DNA from 3 places in the Thermaerobacillus caldiproteolyticus genome. Region 3 is predicted to be linked to each of the others. Evidence: riboswitches for the same ligand, from Rfam matches in the RefSeq annotation. Region 3 holds a riboswitch; each other region holds the start of a gene.
What was found. A riboswitch is a leader RNA that binds a small molecule or an ion and turns the genes downstream of it on or off. The one in region 3 is predicted to bind S-adenosylmethionine.
Positions count from the first base shown of each region.

Region 1: linked by a shared signal. The riboswitch ahead of ISX45_RS13395 (methionine ABC transporter ATP-binding protein) and the one ahead of ISX45_RS15295 (LLM class flavin-dependent oxidoreductase) in region 3 are both predicted to bind S-adenosylmethionine.
Region 2: linked by a shared signal. The riboswitch ahead of metK (methionine adenosyltransferase) and the one ahead of ISX45_RS15295 (LLM class flavin-dependent oxidoreductase) in region 3 are both predicted to bind S-adenosylmethionine.

Region 1 is NZ_CP064060.1:2,646,160-2,652,274, reverse strand. It holds partial or broken gene ISX45_RS13400 (O-acetylhomoserine aminocarboxypropyltransferase/cysteine synthase family protein) at 117-1,078, shown strand; SAM riboswitch class I at 1,186-1,294, shown strand; gene ISX45_RS13395 (methionine ABC transporter ATP-binding protein) at 1,405-2,433, shown strand; gene ISX45_RS13390 (methionine ABC transporter permease) at 2,423-3,091, shown strand; gene ISX45_RS13385 (MetQ/NlpA family ABC transporter substrate-binding protein) at 3,108-3,947, shown strand; gene ISX45_RS13380 (hypothetical protein) at 3,971-4,144, opposite strand; gene ISX45_RS13375 (carboxymuconolactone decarboxylase family protein) at 4,242-4,604, shown strand; gene sufC (Fe-S cluster assembly ATPase SufC) at 5,231-6,010, shown strand; gene sufD (Fe-S cluster assembly protein SufD) at 6,028-6,115, shown strand, end outside.
Region 2 is NZ_CP064060.1:2,496,531-2,502,645, forward strand. It holds gene asnB (asparagine synthase (glutamine-hydrolyzing)) at 1-254, opposite strand, end outside; gene metK (methionine adenosyltransferase) at 465-1,679, opposite strand; SAM riboswitch class I at 1,876-1,991, opposite strand; gene pckA (phosphoenolpyruvate carboxykinase (ATP)) at 2,179-3,765, shown strand; gene ISX45_RS12490 (DUF2584 domain-containing protein) at 3,818-4,060, opposite strand; gene ISX45_RS12495 (alpha/beta hydrolase family protein) at 4,103-4,891, opposite strand; gene ISX45_RS12500 (ABC transporter substrate-binding protein) at 4,981-5,988, shown strand; gene ISX45_RS12505 (ABC transporter ATP-binding protein) at 6,007-6,115, shown strand, end outside.
Region 3 is NZ_CP064060.1:3,051,094-3,057,208, reverse strand. It holds gene qoxB (cytochrome aa3 quinol oxidase subunit I) at 1-889, shown strand, start outside; gene qoxC (cytochrome aa3 quinol oxidase subunit III) at 892-1,506, shown strand; gene qoxD (cytochrome aa3 quinol oxidase subunit IV) at 1,508-1,807, shown strand; SAM riboswitch class I at 1,904-2,011, shown strand; gene ISX45_RS15295 (LLM class flavin-dependent oxidoreductase) at 2,083-3,144, shown strand; gene ISX45_RS15290 (ATP-grasp domain-containing protein) at 3,146-4,108, shown strand; gene ISX45_RS15285 (amino acid ABC transporter ATP-binding protein) at 4,147-4,869, opposite strand; gene ISX45_RS15280 (amino acid ABC transporter permease) at 4,866-5,522, opposite strand; gene ISX45_RS15275 (basic amino acid ABC transporter substrate-binding protein) at 5,591-6,115, opposite strand, start outside.

The DNA.
Region 1 (6,115 bases), 400 kb from region 3:
AGAAAATAATTAACGAAAAGAAAATGGCGTGGTACAATTCGAAAAAATAAAACGATTATACATTTCTTATCAAGAAAGGCGGAGAGGGACTGGCCTGATGAAGCCCGGCAACCGGTTTTTGCAACACGGTGCCAGAGTACGGTATTAAGATGCATTTTGTTGATCCAGCTAATCTGGAAAATTTTCGCGCGGCAATCACGCCAAATACAAAAGCGATTTTCGCCGAAACAATCGGCAATCCGAGCCTGCATGTATTAGACATTGAAGCCGTAGCTGAGATTGCTCATGAAGCAGGCATCCTACTTATTATCGATAACACGTTTGCGACTCCTTATTTATGCAGACCGATTGAGCATGGAGCTGATATTGTTGTTCATTCAGCAACGAAATGGTTACTTGGAAACGGAACAACGCTTGGCGGGATTATTGTCGATGGTGGAAATTTTGATTGGAACTCACCAAAATTCCCTGAATTTACAACGCCGGATCCGAGCTATCATAATCTTGTTTATGCCGAAGCGTTCGGACCTGCCGCCGATATTGCTAAGGCGCGAGTATAACTATTGCGTGATTTAGGCCCAGCCATTAGTCCTTTCAATGCCTTTCAGCTTAACTTTGTGGTCTTGAGACATTACATGTGCGTATGAAAGAACATATTGCTAATACGCGAACAATTGTTGAATATTTAGATCGTCATCCAGCTGTAGAATGGGTGCTTTATCCGGAACATGAGCAACATCCGTCTAAAGATTTAGCAGAAAAATATTTGCCAAAAGGAGCTGGTGCAGTCGTTGTTTTTGGAATTAAAGGTGGCCGGAAAGCAGGAGCAAAACTGATTAACAACGTGAAATTTTGGTCACATGTAGCCAACGCTGGTGACGCGAAAAGTTTAATTATTCATCCGGCAAGCACGACGCATCAGCAGTTGAGTGCAGAAGATTTAAAAGCATCTGGCGTTACTGAAGATTTGATTCGCTTATCTGTTGGAATTGAGAATGTGGATGATTTAATTGAAGATTTGGAACAGGCAATTCAAGCCGCTACTGAAGTTGCCTCGGATTTGTCTTTGTATCGATGATCAAAGTTTTTGTTGACACTTTATTTCATGCATGTTAAAATCACACTTGTAATTTATAAAACTACTTGAGCTGATTAAAGTTTTAATTGAATAAAGCGCGTTCAGTGCTCTTATCAAGAGAGGTGGAGGGATGTGCCCAATGAAACCCGGCAACCGTCAGCATTTTTGCTGAAATGGTGCCAATTCACACAAAGCGATTGCTTTGAGAGATAAGAGACAGAATAGGAGATAATGCCTTTCTGTTCTCTTGAGCAGAAAGGTTTTTTATTTTAAGTATGTCGGCGAAGATAGGAAGCAGCTGTGAAGAAAAGGAAGGTGAGAAGCAAATGATTACATTAGAAAATGTAACGAAAATTTATCAATCTAGCAACGGTTCAGTAACAGCTGTCGATGATGTGAGCTTGCACATTAAAGAAGGGGAAATTTTCGGGATTATTGGTTATAGTGGAGCTGGAAAAAGTTCGTTAATTCGTATGTTAAATGGACTAGAAAAGCCCACGAAGGGAAATGTCATCGTTGCTGATCGAAATATTGCCAATATTAAGGGGAAAGAATTACGCGAAGCTCGTCAAGAAATCGGGATGATTTTCCAACATTTTAATTTATTATGGTCAAGAACCGTGCGTGAAAATATTGCGTTTCCATTAGAGATTGCAGGAGTTCCAAAGGAACAACGGTTAAAACGCGTGGACGAGCTCATTCAGCTTGTTGGCTTGCAAGGACGTGAAAATGCCTATCCATCACAATTAAGCGGCGGCCAAAAGCAGCGTGTCGGCATCGCCCGTGCTTTGGCGAATAATCCAAAAGTATTATTATGCGATGAGGCGACATCAGCGCTAGATCCACAAACAACAGATTCCATTCTCGATTTATTGGTAGATATTAATCAGCGTCTTCGTTTGACGATTGTTCTCATCACTCATGAGATGCACGTTATTCGGAAAATTTGTGATCGTGTAGCCGTCATGGAAAACGGTAAGATTGTTGAACAAGGCGAAGTGCTTCAAGTGTTCCGTCAACCAAAGCAGACAATTACAAAACGGTTCGTTCAACAAGTCATTGAACCGGAAGAGACAAAAGAAACGATTGCTCATTTAATAGATAAATATCCGAGAGGGAACGTGATTCAATTAACCTTTGTTGGCGAGGCAGCTGAGCAGCCATTGATAGCGAATCTTACTCGTCAATTCCAAGTAAACGTGAATATCCTTCAAGGGAAAATTTCGCAGACCCATCAAGGTTCGTACGGGGTATTATTCGTGCATATTGATGGAACAGATGAGGAAGTAGCAAAAGCGATTGATTATATTCGCCAACAACAGGTTGGGGTGGAGGTGATTACCGATGTTCAATAGCCTCTTACCGAATGTGCAATGGGATACCATTTGGGCGGCGACAGTAGAAACCCTTTATATGACTGGTATTGCTGTTGTTGCAACGTTTGTGTTAGGTATTATCCTTGGTCTTTTATTATTTTTAACCTCAAAGGGGAATATATGGGAGAATCGGCTGGCGAATGCGATTATTGCGGCGTTTGTGAATATTTTTCGCTCTATTCCGTTCATTATTTTAATTATTTTATTGATTCCGTTTACTAAGCTTGTCGTTGGTACGATTCTCGGTGCGAATGCGGCATTGCCAGCACTTATTATTGGTGCTGCCCCGTTTTACGCGCGCATGGTTGAGATTGCGTTGCGAGAAATTGATAAAGGTGTCATTGAAGCAGCAAAAGCGATGGGAGCGACAACAGCGACAATTATTTGGAAAGTGCTTCTTCCGGAATCGTTGCCGGCTCTTGTTTCCGGAATCACGGTGACAGCGATTGCTCTTGTTGGCTATACAGCCATGGCTGGCGTTGTCGGTGCGGGTGGACTTGGAAACCTTGCTTATTTAGAGGGATTCCAACGCAACCATAACGATGTTACATTTGTGGCTACCGTTCTTATTTTAGTCATTGTTTTTGTCATTCAGTTTATTGGTGACTTTGTCACTTCTAAAATAGATAAACGATAAAAAGGGGGAAAATAGTATGAAAAAATGGCTTAGCGCATTATTTGCAGCTGTGCTCGTATTAGCGCTTGCTGCATGCGGCAGCAATGACAATGCTGAAGGAAGTAAAGAAGGAAAAACAACAAAATTAGTCGTCGGTGCTTCTAACGTTCCACACGCGGAAATTTTAGAACAAGCAAAGCCAATTCTTAAGAAAAAAGGAATTGATCTTAAAATCGTAAAATTCCAAGATTATATATTGCCAAACAAAGCATTGGCGGATAAAGAAATTGATGCGAACTACTTCCAACATATTCCTTATTTAGAATCTCAGAAAAAGGAATACGGTTATGACTTCGTGAATGCAGGTGGCATTCATATCGAACCAATCGGTATCTATTCGAAAAAGCACAAAAGCCTTGAAGAACTACCAAAAGGCGCAACGATCATTATGAGCAACTCTGTTGCAGACCATGGTCGTATTTTATCAATGTTGGAAGAAAAAGGACTTATTAAACTAAGAGAAGGTGTAGATAAAACAAAAGCAACGGTTAAAGATATTGTCGAAAACCCGAAAAAATTGAAATTTAAAGCAGATGTTGATGCAGGTCTTTTACCACAAATCTATAAAAACAATGAAGGCGATGCGGTGGTCATTAACGCAAACTATGCGTTAGATGCTGGTTTAGACCCTGCGAAAGATCCAATCGCAGTCGAATCGCCAAAAAACAACCCATACGTCAATATCATTGCGGTACGTAAAGGTGATGAAAACCGCAAAGAAATCAAAACGCTTGTAGAAGTGCTTCAATCGAAAGAAATTCAAAACTTTATTAAAGAAAAATATAAAGGTGCAGTTATTCCAGCGGCACAAAAATAATAACGGAAGCAGTTTTGCTTCCGTTATTTCTTTTTCGGCAGTTTTTCAAGAACAGCGATTAATAAAGTAATAATGATGACTGAACATTGTACAGAAATCACAATTACCGCAATGTCGGTAAACATTAGTGAACCGAGAGCGAATATAACATAAAGGAGCATCATTAAAAACATTGATATCCATTTGTCCAACATCATTTTGTCTTCACTTCACTATATTTGAATTCGCTTGTTTAATCTCCTTTTCCTTTAAGCATACTAACAGCGATATGATTCTTTCGAAGGGGTGTTTGTAGTGAATCAGCAAAGCTATACATCGACAGAAGCGGCGTTACAACATTACAAAGAAGGGTTGGGAACGTTTACGCAAAAATTGCCGGAAATCGCTAGAAGCTTTAATGCCTTTACGGAAGCTTGTTTTGAAGAAGGAGCATTATCGAAAAAAGAAAAGCAGCTCATCGCGCTTGGAATTAGTCTGGCTACCCAAGATGAGTATTGCACGATTTATCATACAAAAGGTTGCCTTGATCAAGGTGCATCGGAACAGGAAATTTTGGAGACTTGCGGTGTAGCCGCGGCATTTGCTGGAGGAGCAGCAATGAGCCAAGCGGTGACATTAGTTCAAGAATGTATCGCTGAACTTGCGACAAAACATTAAATCACTAAAGACTCCGAATGGGAGTCTTTTTTCGATTACATATGTACATCATAACTTGTCAACTGCGCATCACTTAATCGAAACTTCGTAAAGGTTTGAAGTGGGGATTGCGAGTGCCAAGCAGTCCTAACGTGTGGGGATCCGGTCGTTAGGGAAGGTTCGTATAGGATCGTGTCTTGTATGGTACCGTCCAACGGTTTGTTATCCATCGATAGTATTTATTTTCCACATATAGTAGACACATGATGACGTTCAACGTTTACGGTGGCGATGATTTCTTGCCGCAACCTATTATGTTGAGTAGTCCGTAAACAATAGGAGCGCCTGATTCAAGGGTTTTCTCCTGTGCTGGCCAAGTAAGTAGGAAATAAAGGGAAGATTTTGTCTAATGCTAACGTCCATTCCTCTCCGGATTCTCGCTTGCAGAAAGACCTTCATACACTTGAAGCTGGAGCCTTCTGTGCAATTTAAAATGGAACTTTTAAAAGTATAGGTAGGATGGTAAATGGTTGCTAATACTTTTAATTTGTTATAAAATTATAATGAGAATAAAATGAGAATATATCAATGAAGTAAGTTTAGTCAATGATATACACAATTTTTTGTGGAAATTGGAGGTATTTTTCATGGCAGTGCTGACGATTAAAGATCTTCACGTATCCGTTGAAGGAAAGGAAATTTTAAAAGGCGTGAACCTAGAAGTAAAAGGCGGTGAAATTCACGCCATCATGGGCCCGAACGGAACGGGGAAATCAACGTTGTCTTCCGCGATCATGGGCCATCCAAAATATGAAGTAACAAAGGGAAGCATTACGCTAGATGGACAAGACGTTCTTGAAATGGAAGTCGATGAACGGGCGCGTGCAGGTCTATTCTTAGCGATGCAATATCCAAGTGAAATTAGCGGTGTAACGAACGCGGACTTCCTTCGTGCGGCTATTAATGCTCGCCTTGGTGAAGGAAACGAAATTTCATTGATGAAATTTATTCGTAAATTGGATGAAAAAATGGAATTTCTTGAAATGAATTCAGATATGGCTCATCGTTACTTAAATGAAGGATTCTCCGGCGGTGAGAAAAAGCGCAATGAAATTTTGCAGCTAATGATGTTAGAGCCGAAAATCGCGATTTTAGATGAAATTGATTCCGGTCTTGATATCGACGCGTTAAAAATCGTTTCAAAAGGCGTAAATGAAATGCGCAGCAGCGACTTCGGCTGTTTAATCATCACACACTACCAACGCTTGTTAAATTACATTACTCCAGATTACGTACACGTAATGATGCAGGGACGAATTGTGAAATCAGGTGGTCCAGAATTAGCACAACGTCTAGAGGCGGAAGGATACGATTGGATTAAAAAGGAACTCGGTATTGAAGAAGAAACGGTTGAGCAAGAAGCGTAAGCGTTAGGAGGAATAGTATGGCGATTGAAACGAAACTACCATTCGACCAAGAATATGTGCGCTCCTTTTCTGAAGGGAGCGGTGAACCTAGCTGGCTTTTAGATC
Region 2 (6,115 bases), 550 kb from region 3:
TCAATGTAGTTATAAATCTCTCCATTAAAAATAATCCAATATCGTTCATTTTCGTACGATAACGGTTGATGCCCCGCTTCCAAATCGATAATGCTTAACCGACGAAACCCAAAATTGACATAATCATCGAAAAAATACCCATCATCGTCTGGACCGCGGTGTGTAATCATATCGTTCATTTCTTCAAATGTTTTTTTCCATTGTTCGTCCATTGTTTTTGGATGGTCATGAATGCAACCAATAAACCCGCACATGTTGTTATTCACCTACTTCTTCATATTCAACTCGTAGATTATACCACATATTTGGACAGTTGAACTATTACATTTAGTTTACCCGATGGAAACAGATTCGTAACAAAGTTTTTTTCTAATAAGTCGCAAAAAAGGCTCTTTTTGTTGCACACATATTTGTTTCGCAAAAAAAGAGAGCTACATATGATAATGTAACTCTCTTTTTTTCATTCATTGCTTAGCTGCTAATGCAAGGGCTTGTTCTTTCAATGCTTCAGCTTTGTCGGTACGCTCCCATGGAAGATCAATATCCGTGCGACCGAAATGACCGTAAGCCGCTGTTTGTTTATAAATCGGGCGGCGCAAATCTAACATTTTAATAATGCCGGCAGGGCGAAGATCAAAATTGTTGCGTACTACTTCAATTAAGATGTCTTCCGATACTTTGCCCGTACCGAATGTATCGATAGAGATGGAAACAGGTTTTGCTACCCCAATCGCATACGCTAATTGCACTTCGCATTTATCAGCAAGCCCAGCTGCGACAATGTTTTTTGCCACATAGCGCGCCGCATACGCAGCAGAACGGTCTACTTTTGTAGGGTCTTTACCAGAGAAGGCACCGCCGCCGTGACGAGCGTAACCACCGTACGTGTCAACGATGATTTTCCGTCCCGTTAATCCAGCGTCACCTTGAGGTCCGCCAATGACAAAGCGACCAGTTGGGTTAATGAAGTATTTTGTGTTTTCGTCGATTAGTTCAGCTGGTACAACTGGTTTAATCACATGTTCTTTAATGTTGCGCTCAATTTGCTCTTGAGTAATTTCTGGATGATGCTGCGTAGATACGACAATTGTATCCACACGAACAGGTTTTCCATTTTCATCGTATTCTACTGTTACTTGTGTTTTTCCATCTGGACGTAAGTAAGGTAAAATGTCTTCCTTACGAACTTCTGCTAAACGGCGTGCCAATCTATGAGCTAATGAAATCGGAAGCGGCATTAACTCTTTCGTTTCATTGCACGCAAATCCGAACATTAATCCTTGGTCCCCAGCACCGATTGCTTCAATTTCCTCGTCAGTCATCTGACCTTCGCGTGCTTCTAACGCTTTATCTACGCCCATTGCGATATCAGGAGACTGCTCGTCAATCGACGTTAATACAGCGCACGTATCAGCGTCAAATCCGAATTTAGCGCGAGTGTAACCGATTTCCCGAATCGTGTCACGAACGATTTTTGGAATATCCACATACGTAGATGTTGTAATCTCACCGCTGACTAACACTAATCCCGTCGTTACACTCGTTTCGCAAGCAACGCGAGCATTTGGGTCTTTTGCTAAAATCGCATCTAAAATCGCATCAGAAATTTGGTCACAAATTTTATCAGGATGCCCTTCTGTTACAGATTCAGAAGTAAACAAACGGCGTTTTGTTGACATTTCGTCAATTTCCTCCTCTTTTCTGTTGTGAGCTTTTAGAACACACAGTTGCATTCTACGCATTACGTAGATGATACGGTACTCATTCCCTACTTAGTATAATTCAATTTTGTGATTTATAGCCAAACAAGGGGCATATAAAAAACCTTTCCTTCAACTTCGAGGAAAGGTGATTGCTCTTATATCGCGCCTTTCACTCTTATCGTTCAAGGGCTTTCCCTTGCCACAGGTTAGCACCATTTCACATGTTCCATTGTTGTGACGGTTGCTGGGTTTCATCGGGCCTGTCCCTCCACCAACTCGGGATAAGAGTATCCGTTCAATGACTTATCATATCGTAACTAGATAAAGAAAGTCAATAAATTTTTATATAAAGTTTTTATCAAAAAAATGGGGAAAATAAATAAAAAGAAATTATGATAAATAGTATGGACTAATAATATAAATGTGTTATACTATTTCCAAGAATATTAAATTCACAAAAAGGCAGGTTTTGTACATGAACACTGTTGACGTGACAAATAAATTGGCTGTATTGTTACAACAACCAAACGTACTTAAAAATCTATCCGTACCGCAATTAGTTGAAAAGGTTCTCAAGCGAAAAGAAGGAATGTTAACACTAACGGGTGCTGTTGCGACAACAACAGGAAAATATACAGGACGTTCGCCAAAAGATAAATATATCGTCGAAGAAGCATCAACAAAGGCAAAAATTGATTGGGGAACTGTCAATCAGCCGATTTCTGAGGAAACGTTTGAAAAATTATATAACAAAGTTATCGACTATCTAATGGAAAAAGATGAAGTATTTGTATTCAAAGGGTTTGCTGGAGCCGATCCGAAATACCGCCTACCGATTCAAGTGGTTAACGAATTTGCTTGGCATAATTTGTTTGCTCATCAATTATTCATTCGCCCGACACAGGAAGAACTACAAACACATGAAGCTGAATTCACTGTCATTTCCGCGCCGAATTTTAAAGCGGATCCTGCTGTGGATGGAACGAAATCGGAAACTTTTATTATCATTTCATTTGAGCGCCGGACAGTATTAATCGGCGGGACTGAATATGCTGGAGAAATGAAAAAATCGATTTTCTCGGTTATGAATTATCTTCTCCCAGAACAAGGAATTTTACCGATGCATTGCTCAGCTAATGTCGGACAAGAAGGCGATGTCGCTTTATTTTTTGGTCTTTCCGGCACCGGGAAAACAACACTTTCCGCTGATCCAAAACGCCGTCTCATCGGAGACGATGAACATGGTTGGTCAAATCGCGGCATCTTTAATATCGAAGGCGGCTGCTATGCGAAATGCATTAACTTATCGCGGGAAAAAGAGCCACAAATTTTTGATGCCATCCGATTTGGCTCAGTATTAGAAAACGTCATTGTTGACGAACAGACTCGCATTCCTAACTATGAGGATGCTACATTGACGGAAAACACACGTGCAGCTTACCCAATTCAAGCGATTGATAACATCGTTGACCCGAGCATCGCCGGTCACCCAACAACAATTATTTTCTTAACCGCTGACGCCTTTGGTGTCTTGCCGCCGATTAGCAAATTAACGCGAGAGCAAGCAATGTATCATTTCCTAAGCGGCTATACAAGCAAATTAGCAGGCACAGAACGCGGAATTACATCTCCGCAAGCGACATTCTCCACTTGCTTTGGCGCACCATTTTTGCCGCTCCCGGCCACTCGCTATGCAGAGATGCTCGGTAAAAAAATTGCTGAACATAACGTGCAAGTATTTCTAGTGAACACCGGATGGACAGGAGGAGAATATGGGGTTGGTAGCCGCATGAAACTTCAATATACGCGCGCGATGGTGCAAGCTGCTGTCGAAGGAGAATTAGCAAACGTAGAAACAATGAAAGACCCAATTTTCGGCTTAGAAATCCCAGCGCACGTTCCAGGCGTACCAGATGAAGTATTGCATCCACAAAACACATGGGCTGATAAGCAAGCATATGAACAAAAAGCAAAGGAACTTGCCGAAAAGTTCCGGGAAAACTTTAAAAAGTTCAAACACATCGATCCGGAAATTGAAAAACTCGGTGGCCCAATCATTTAAAGACACAAGGGATATCTTCTTTTGAAAGAAGATATCCCTTGTTATTTATATGCTAGTTAATCGAATGTAATGAAATCAATTCATACGTAATCACGGTACGATGATCGGCTAGCTCGATTTTTTTCACCACCGCTTGTCCGCTTGCTTCACTTTGAAGTGTCCGCTTTACCTCAATCGGAATGTCCAATGGATAAATGCGGTATCCTTCTTTTTCAAGAATAAACAAATTGTCTTCGATTCGCTTTTCGTTTCCTTTTGTCACAATGAGCGTTTGAAACTCTAACGGCATGCCCATGAAAATGCACCCCTTTTCTTCCCTTCTTCTCTTTCCATAGTATCACGAACGCGACTGTTGTTTCATCCATTCCGTTAATCGTCGAACCGTTTCACGGTTATGTTGCGGCGGAAAATAATGTGTAAACTTCGGAAAATACCACGTCGTCACTTGCTTGTTCATCTCTTTTAATCGCCGCTCTAGCCGATATGCATGTTCAATCGATACATTTTCATCTTTTTCCCCGTGAATGATTAAAACTGGGGCGTGAATCCGCTCGACTTCATAAAGTGGAGTACGCCATTTATATCGTTCCGGATATTTAGAAGGCGTCCCCCCTATGACCCGTTTCATCATTCTGCGCAAATCCGGTCGCTCCCAATACGTTAATTCTACATCGGAAACCCCACCCCAAACAACAACAGAGCAAACACGCGGCTCAAGAATCGCCGTATGAAGTGCCATTGCTCCACCGCGTGAAAAGCCAAATACATGAATCCGTTCATGATGGACCTTTGGATGGGCTTCTAAAATGCGGAAGGCTGCTAACGCATCATAACGGTCTTCACCAGCGAAGTCTTCATTCCCTTCGCCCCCTTGATTACCTCGGTAAAACGGAGCCATTACGACAAATCCTTCCGCAGCAAACTGAGTAATTCGTGACAGGCGCACCTTACCGACATTTTTAATACCGCCGCGTAAATAAAGAAAGCCATCATACACACCAGCCGCTTTTGGCTCGGCTAAAAACCCCTTTATTTTTAATCCTTGGCACATATACGTGACAAGAGACACGTCAATATGCGGGTTCGGCGATGGGAAGCGATGCTTTTCGATTATTTGTCCATCCATATCTCTCTTCCTTTCTAGGCATTCACACATTTTTGTCACATGCATACGATAAGATAGATTTTCATTCCACCATAAGGAGGTCCGTACCGGTGAAAAAATGGTTTCGAATCGCTATGATGTCTCTTCTTATCGTTTTTCTTATCATTCCAATAACCGCTTGTACCCAGCAAGAAAAGAAAACGGTGAAAACTGTACGTGTTGCTGAAGTGACTCGCTCCATTTTTTATGCTCCACAATATGTTGCACTATCAAAAGGATTTTTTAAAAAGGAAGGGTTAAACATCGAATTAACAACGACATGGGGCGGAGATAAAACAATGACGACCCTTCTTTCCGACGGAGCAGACATCGCTTTAGTCGGCTCGGAAACATCGATTTATGTCTACAGTCAAGGGACAAATGACCCCGTTATTAATTTCGCCCAATTAACTCAAACAGATGGAACGTTCCTTGTCTCCCGTAAAAAAATCGACAACTTTTCATGGGATCAACTCAAAGGAAGTACGTTCCTCGGTCAGCGCAAAGGCGGTATGCCGCAAATGGTCGGTGAATTCGTACTGAAACAACACAGCATTGATCCGCATAAAGATTTACATTTAATTCAAAATGTTGATTTTGCTAATATCGCGAACGCGTTCGCGAGCGGCACAGGTGACTACGTTCAATTATTTGAACCAACAGCGAGCATTTTTGAACAACAAGGGAAAGGCTACATCGTCGCTTCATTTGGAACGGAATCTGGTCATGTTCCGTATACAACCTTCATGGCGAAACAAAGTTTTATCAAAAATAACAAAGACACGATCAAAAAATTCACGCGGGCTCTCTACAAGGCACAGCAATGGGTCGAAACCCATAGTACAGCCGATATTGCAAAAGCGATTCAGCCCTACTTCAAGGATACGGACATTCAATTGATTGAAAAAGTCGTCGACCGCTACAAAAGCCAAGGTTCCTACGCAACGAGTCCGATTCTTGATGAAGAAGAATGGAACAACTTACAAAACATTATGAATGAAGCAGGCGAATTGCCAAAACACATCGACCATCAGACGCTTGTTGATAATTCCTTTGCAGAAAACGTAATCGACAAATAATCTTGGCAGGTGAAAAACATGAACTTTTTAGTCGTTGACCATGTCTCCCATACGTATTTTACGGAAAAAGCAGCAGTCACTGCGTTAGAAAATGTGTCTCTTGAGATTGAGAAAGGGGAATTTGTCT
Region 3 (6,115 bases):
AGGCGTAAAAATTTTCAACTGGCTATTTACGCTTCGGAAAGGGAAAATTCGCTTTACAACAGCCATGCTTTGGTCATTGGCGTTTATTCCGAACTTCGTCATCGGTGGAGTCACTGGGGTGATGCTGGCGATGGCGGCGGCGGATTATCAATATCATAACAGTTATTTCTTAATTGCCCATTTCCATTATGTATTAATTGCAGGTACGGTGTTCGCTTGTTTTGCCGGACTTCATTACTGGTATCCGAAAATGTTCGGTCATATTTTAAACGAGCGTTTAGGAAAATGGACGTTCTGGCTATTTATGATCGGCTTTAATATCTGCTTCTTCCCAATGTATTTCTTAGGATTAATGGGAATGACGCGACGCATGTATACCTATTCTGCGGGACTTGGTTGGACTCCGCTTAACGTTGTCGCGACAGTGGGCGCCGCTTTAATGGGCATTGGCTTTATTGTGTTATGCTATAACATTTATTACAGCGCGCGTTACGGCGAGCGCGACATGACAGGGGACCCATGGGATGGTCGTACGCTCGAATGGGCGACATCTTCACCAGTTGCACATTATAACTTTGCGATTATTCCAGAAGTCACTGATTTAGATGCATATTGGGTCATGAAAAAAACAGGAAAAGGTCTAGAAATCGACGAAGAGAAATTGAAACCGATTCATATGCCAAGCAATTCTGGTCGACCGTTCCTCATTTCGATTGCCTTTTTCTTTGCGGGATTCGGCCTTGTGTTTGAATGGTATACAATGGCGATTATTGCGACGATATTTATTATACTTGGTTTAATTCTTCGCTCGTTTGATGATGATGATGGTTACTACATTAGTGTGGATGAGATTAAACGCACCGAGCGTTTGGCACGGAAGGGGGCGTAACAATGGCAGAAGTTGCTCATCATTATGATGAAAAAATGCCGTTAGAATATCGGACAGAGGAAAGCCGCCTGAATATTTTAGGATTCTGGATTTTCCTTGGCGCAGAGGTCGCGCTCTTTGCGACCCTGTTTGCCACTTATCTCGTATTATTTCAACGCACAGGCCACGGTCCAACAGCTATGGAGCTGTTTAAAGTAAAAGAAGTAATGATTGAAACTCTTCTTCTGTTAACGAGCAGCTTCACTTGTGGGCTTGCAATTCATGAAATGCGCCGCAACCGTTTAAAAGGATTGCTGACGTGGCTGATTATCACCCTTCTTTTAGGAGCAGGGTTTATTACGTTTGAAATTAGAGAGTTTATTGATTACGTCCATGAAGGCGCGACGATTCAGACGAGCGCATTTCTTTCGAGCTTTTTCGTGCTTGTCGGTACGCACGGGGCGCACGTGAGTCTTGGAATTGGTTGGATGATTTTAATTATTATTCAACTTCTCCAACGTGGTTTTACGCCGCGAACAGCGCGAAAAGTGTTCATTGTTAGTTTGTATTGGCATTTCCTTGACGTTGTATGGATTTTCATCTTTACGCTAGTTTACTTGACAGGGATGGTGATATAAGATGGCAACGAACGATCACCATGAAACATTTCCTTGGAAACATGTTATTGGATTCGTTTTATCCCTTGTGTTAACGTTCGCGGCATTATGGGTCGTATTGTCATCGGGATTAGCGACGAAATTGATTATTGGCATTATTGTGATACTGGCAATGTTGCAAGCGAGTTTGCAGTTGTTTATGTTTATGCATATGACAGAAAGTGATAGCGGGAAAATCCAAACGATTAACATGGCATATGCCTTTTTTATCGCGATTGTTATTGTGATTGGTTCAATTTGGGTAATGTGGTTTGTAGTGTAATAATAAAGCTGGTTTTCCATTTTAGGAAAGCCAGCTTTAAATATATTGACTTAAAACATAGTTTTGTGGTAGGATTACTGTAATTTAATAGGGAAAGTCTTATCAAGAGAGGCAGAGGGAATGGCCCTATGAAGCCCAGCAACCGCTGACATTGGTCAGAAAGGTGCTAATTCCAGCAGAACCGTTTGTTCTGAAAGATAAGATGAAGCGATGAACAAACTTCTTCTTATCGAAGAAGTTTTTATTTTTATAGAGTAGTAGAGGGGGAGAGTAAAATGAGATACGGTTTTTGGATGCCTATTTTCGGCGGATGGTTGCGAAACGTCGAAAATGAGCAAATGCCAGCGACATTTGAATATGCGAAAAAAGTCATTCAAGCAGCGGAAACATGGGGTTATAGTACGACGTTGATTGCCGAGTTATACTTAAATGATATTAAAGGTCCTGAACATGATTCACTCGAAGCATGGTCAACGGCTGCGGCATTAGCAGCGGTAACGGAAAAAATTGAAATTATGACAGCAGTACGACCGGGATTTCATAATCCGGCAGTGACGGCGAAAATGGCGGCGAATATTGATCATATTAGCAATGGACGATTTACGCTAAACGTTGTGTCTGCTTGGTGGGAAGAAGAAGCACGCCAATATGGGGGCATTTTTACGGCGCATGATGAGCGTTATGATCGTACAGAAGAGTTTGTTCAAGTGTTAAAAGGGATGTGGACAGAAGAGGTATTCCATTTCCGCGGGAAATTTTATGAGGTGCAAAATGCTCATTTGGCGCCAAAGCCGGTTCAAAAACCATATCCCATTTTGTATGCCGGCGGTGAAAGTGAGCGAGGCAAGCAGGCGATTGTTGAGCATTGTGACGCATATGTTATGCATGGAGGGACAGTGGAGGAAATTGCAAAAAAGATTGCCGATATGAAAAAGAGACGTGCGGATGCAGGAAAAGCGCCGTTCCGGTCATTTGGAATGGCTGCATTCGTCATTTGCCGCGACAGCGAAGAGGAGGCTCTCGCCGAATTAGAGCGCATTACTGATGTGAAACAATCAAGCGGTTATGCGGGATACAACGATTTTGTCAGCAAATCGCAGCTTGAATTGCAAGTGAAACTACAAGATTATTCTGTATCTAACCGCGGGTTGCGCCCGAATTTCGTCGGAACGCCAGAACAAATTGCCGAGCGCATTTTAGCTTATGAAGAAGCGGGAGTTGATTTATTGCTTTTACAATTCTCTCCGCAGCTAGAGGAGATGGAGCGGTTCGCAAAGCAAGTGATGCCTTTAGTAGAGGAACGGAGACAATTATCGGCAATCAAAGGAGGAAAATAAGATGAGTAAGATTTATATTATCCATGAAAACCGCGAATGGACAATTCATTTAACGAGACGATTGGAAGAATTAGATTTGCCTTATGAAGAATGGTTTTTAGATGAAGGAATTGTTGATTTATCAGTTATACCGCCAGAGGGAGTATTTTATAGCCGAATGAGCGCTTCTTCGCATACGCGGGATCACCGTTTTGCACCTGAACTGACGGAAGCTGTGCTTTCTTGGCTTGAACGACATGGGCGCAGAGTGCTGAACGGAAGCCGGGCGTTGCGGTTAGAGGTAAGTAAAGTAAATCAATATATGGCGTTGAATGTTCATGGGATTCGAACGCCGAAGACGATTGCCGCTGTTGGCAAGAAACAAATTATTGAAGCAGCAAAACAACTTGGTTCTGCTTCATTTATTACAAAGCACAACCGTGCTGGAAGAGGACTTGGGGTGCAATTGTTCCACTCGGTTGAGGCGTTACAACAATATGTAGAAAGCACTGCATTTGAAGATTCCGTTGATGGAATTACGCTCGTTCAGGAATACATCCAAGCTCCTGAGCCGTTTATTACTCGCTGTGAGTTTGTCGGCGGGAAATTTATCTATGCCGTAAGAGTAGATACATCAGAAGGGTTTGAACTTTGCCCAGCCGATGCGTGCCAAATTGGCGATTTATTTTGTCCGGTTGGAGAAACAGCGGCTCGTCCAAAATTTGAAATTATCGACGATTTTTCAGACCCGATCATTGAAAAATATGAGCAGTTTTTGCGCGCGAATGATATTCATATTGCTGGCATTGAGTTTATTCGCGATCGAAACGGTGACATTTTTACTTATGACGTGAACACCAATACGAACTATAACTCGGAAGCCGAAGCACGCGCCGGGAAGTTCGGTATGCTTGAAGTGGCGAAGTTTTTAGGAGAGGAATTGAAACAGTTGTCGTCATCTGTCACTTACAGATTAACAAATTAAGAGTGAAAAAGCCCTTTTCTATAAAAAGGGCTTTTTCTTTACAATACTTTTGACAGAAACGATTTTGTCCGTTCGTGTTTTGGATTGTCGAAAATTTCACTTGGTGTCCCTTCTTCAACGATGTAGCCGCCGTCCATAAAAATGACACGGTCACCGACTTCGCGAGCAAAGCCCATTTCATGTGTTACAACGACCATTGTCATTCCTTCGTTCGCCAGTTGTTTCATGACGGCTAGCACTTCGCCGACCATTTCTGGGTCCAAGGCCGAAGTCGGTTCGTCAAACAGCATCACTTTCGGTTCCATTGCCAGTGCTCGGGCGATGGCGACACGTTGTGCTTGTCCGCCGGATAGCGAGTCAGGGTAGACGTTGGCTTTATCTTGAAGACCAACCTTTTTTAGCAGCTCCATGGCTTTTTCTTTTGCTTTTTCGATCGGCCACTTTCGTACTTTTACGGGAGCTAATGTAATGTTATCCAGTACAGTCATGTGTGGAAATAAGTTAAAGCGCTGAAATACCATTCCTACTTCTTCACGTACTTTATTAATGTCGGTATTTTTGTCTTTTAAATGAAATCCATCGATAATAATGTCTCCATCATCGAAATCTTCAAGAAGGTTTAAGCAGCGTAAAAATGTTGATTTCCCTGAGCCGGATGGCCCGATAATAACAACCATTTCTCGTTCCTGAATATGGGCATCAATTCCTTTTAACACTTGCAAATCGCCGAATGATTTTTTTAAATTCGTAACTTTAATCATTGGTTCGAATACTTCCTTTCCAAATAGTGTAGTAGTTTACTGAGGGAAAGGGTAAGAAGTAAATAAATGAATGCGACTGTTAAATACGGTTCCCAAACGCGATAATATTGTCCTTGTGCTGCTTTTCCCCAATACATAAGCTCGGGAGCAGCAATGACCGCACCGAGAGAAGAATCTTTAATTAATACGATAAATTCGTTTGTAAATGGCGGAATCATCCGCTTTAACGCTTGTGGTAAAATGACATAGCGCATTGCTTGAATGTGGGTCATTCCAAGCGAACGGGCCGCTTCCATTTGCCCTTTATCAATCGATTGAATCCCTGCGCGGAAAATTTCCGCAACATAAGCGGCAGAGTTTAATGATAAAGATACAGCCAGTGAAACAGTTGCACTCGGTTGGCTAAATAGAAGAGGCATTAACCCGAGGTGAACGAGTAACATTTGTACCAATAGAGGGGTTCCTCGGAAAAAGTTAATATACCATTCAAACGGCAGGCGGACGAACCGCTTTGTTGACATTTTGCCAAGCCCGATCGCAAGCCCGAGAATAGAGCCCGCAATAATGGCAGTGATAGATAAACCGATCGTTAATAAAACGCCTTGCAGGAAAAATGGGGCGTATTCTTTTATAATGTCAAAACGAAAGTCCATTCTCCTCACCTTTCTTATAAAAATTGCGTAACTAGCGATTGATAGTTACGCAATTTTTCACATGTATGTTATTGCTGTTTGGTTAAGTTATCTATGTTTGGTTCATGACCAAACCATTTCTTGTAAATTTCTGCGTATTTGCTGCTGTCGATCACTTTTTTAATTGCTTCGTCAATTTTCGGTTTTAATTCGCTTCCTTTTGGGAACATGAGCCCATAAAATTCAGATTCAAAGTTCGTTGGGTCTTCAATGGTTTTTAATTTTTTATCAGGATTGTTTTTTACATATTCGTTCGCTACCGCGTTGTCTGTGACAACTGCTTCTACGCCCCCGTTTAAAAGGTCCATAATGGCGACAACCGTGTTTTCGAATTTTTTAATATTTTTATTTTCTTTACCAAGCAATTTTTCAACAGCAGCTTGTCCGGTTGTTCCGTTTTGCACGCCAACGACTTTTCCTTTTAAGTCAAGCGCGTTTTTGATAGGGCTGTCTTCTTTCACAAGAATCATATGAGTAGATTCAAAGTAAGGAACGGAGAAATCATACGTTTGTTTTCGATCATCGTTGATTGTAATACCAGAAATTGCTAAATT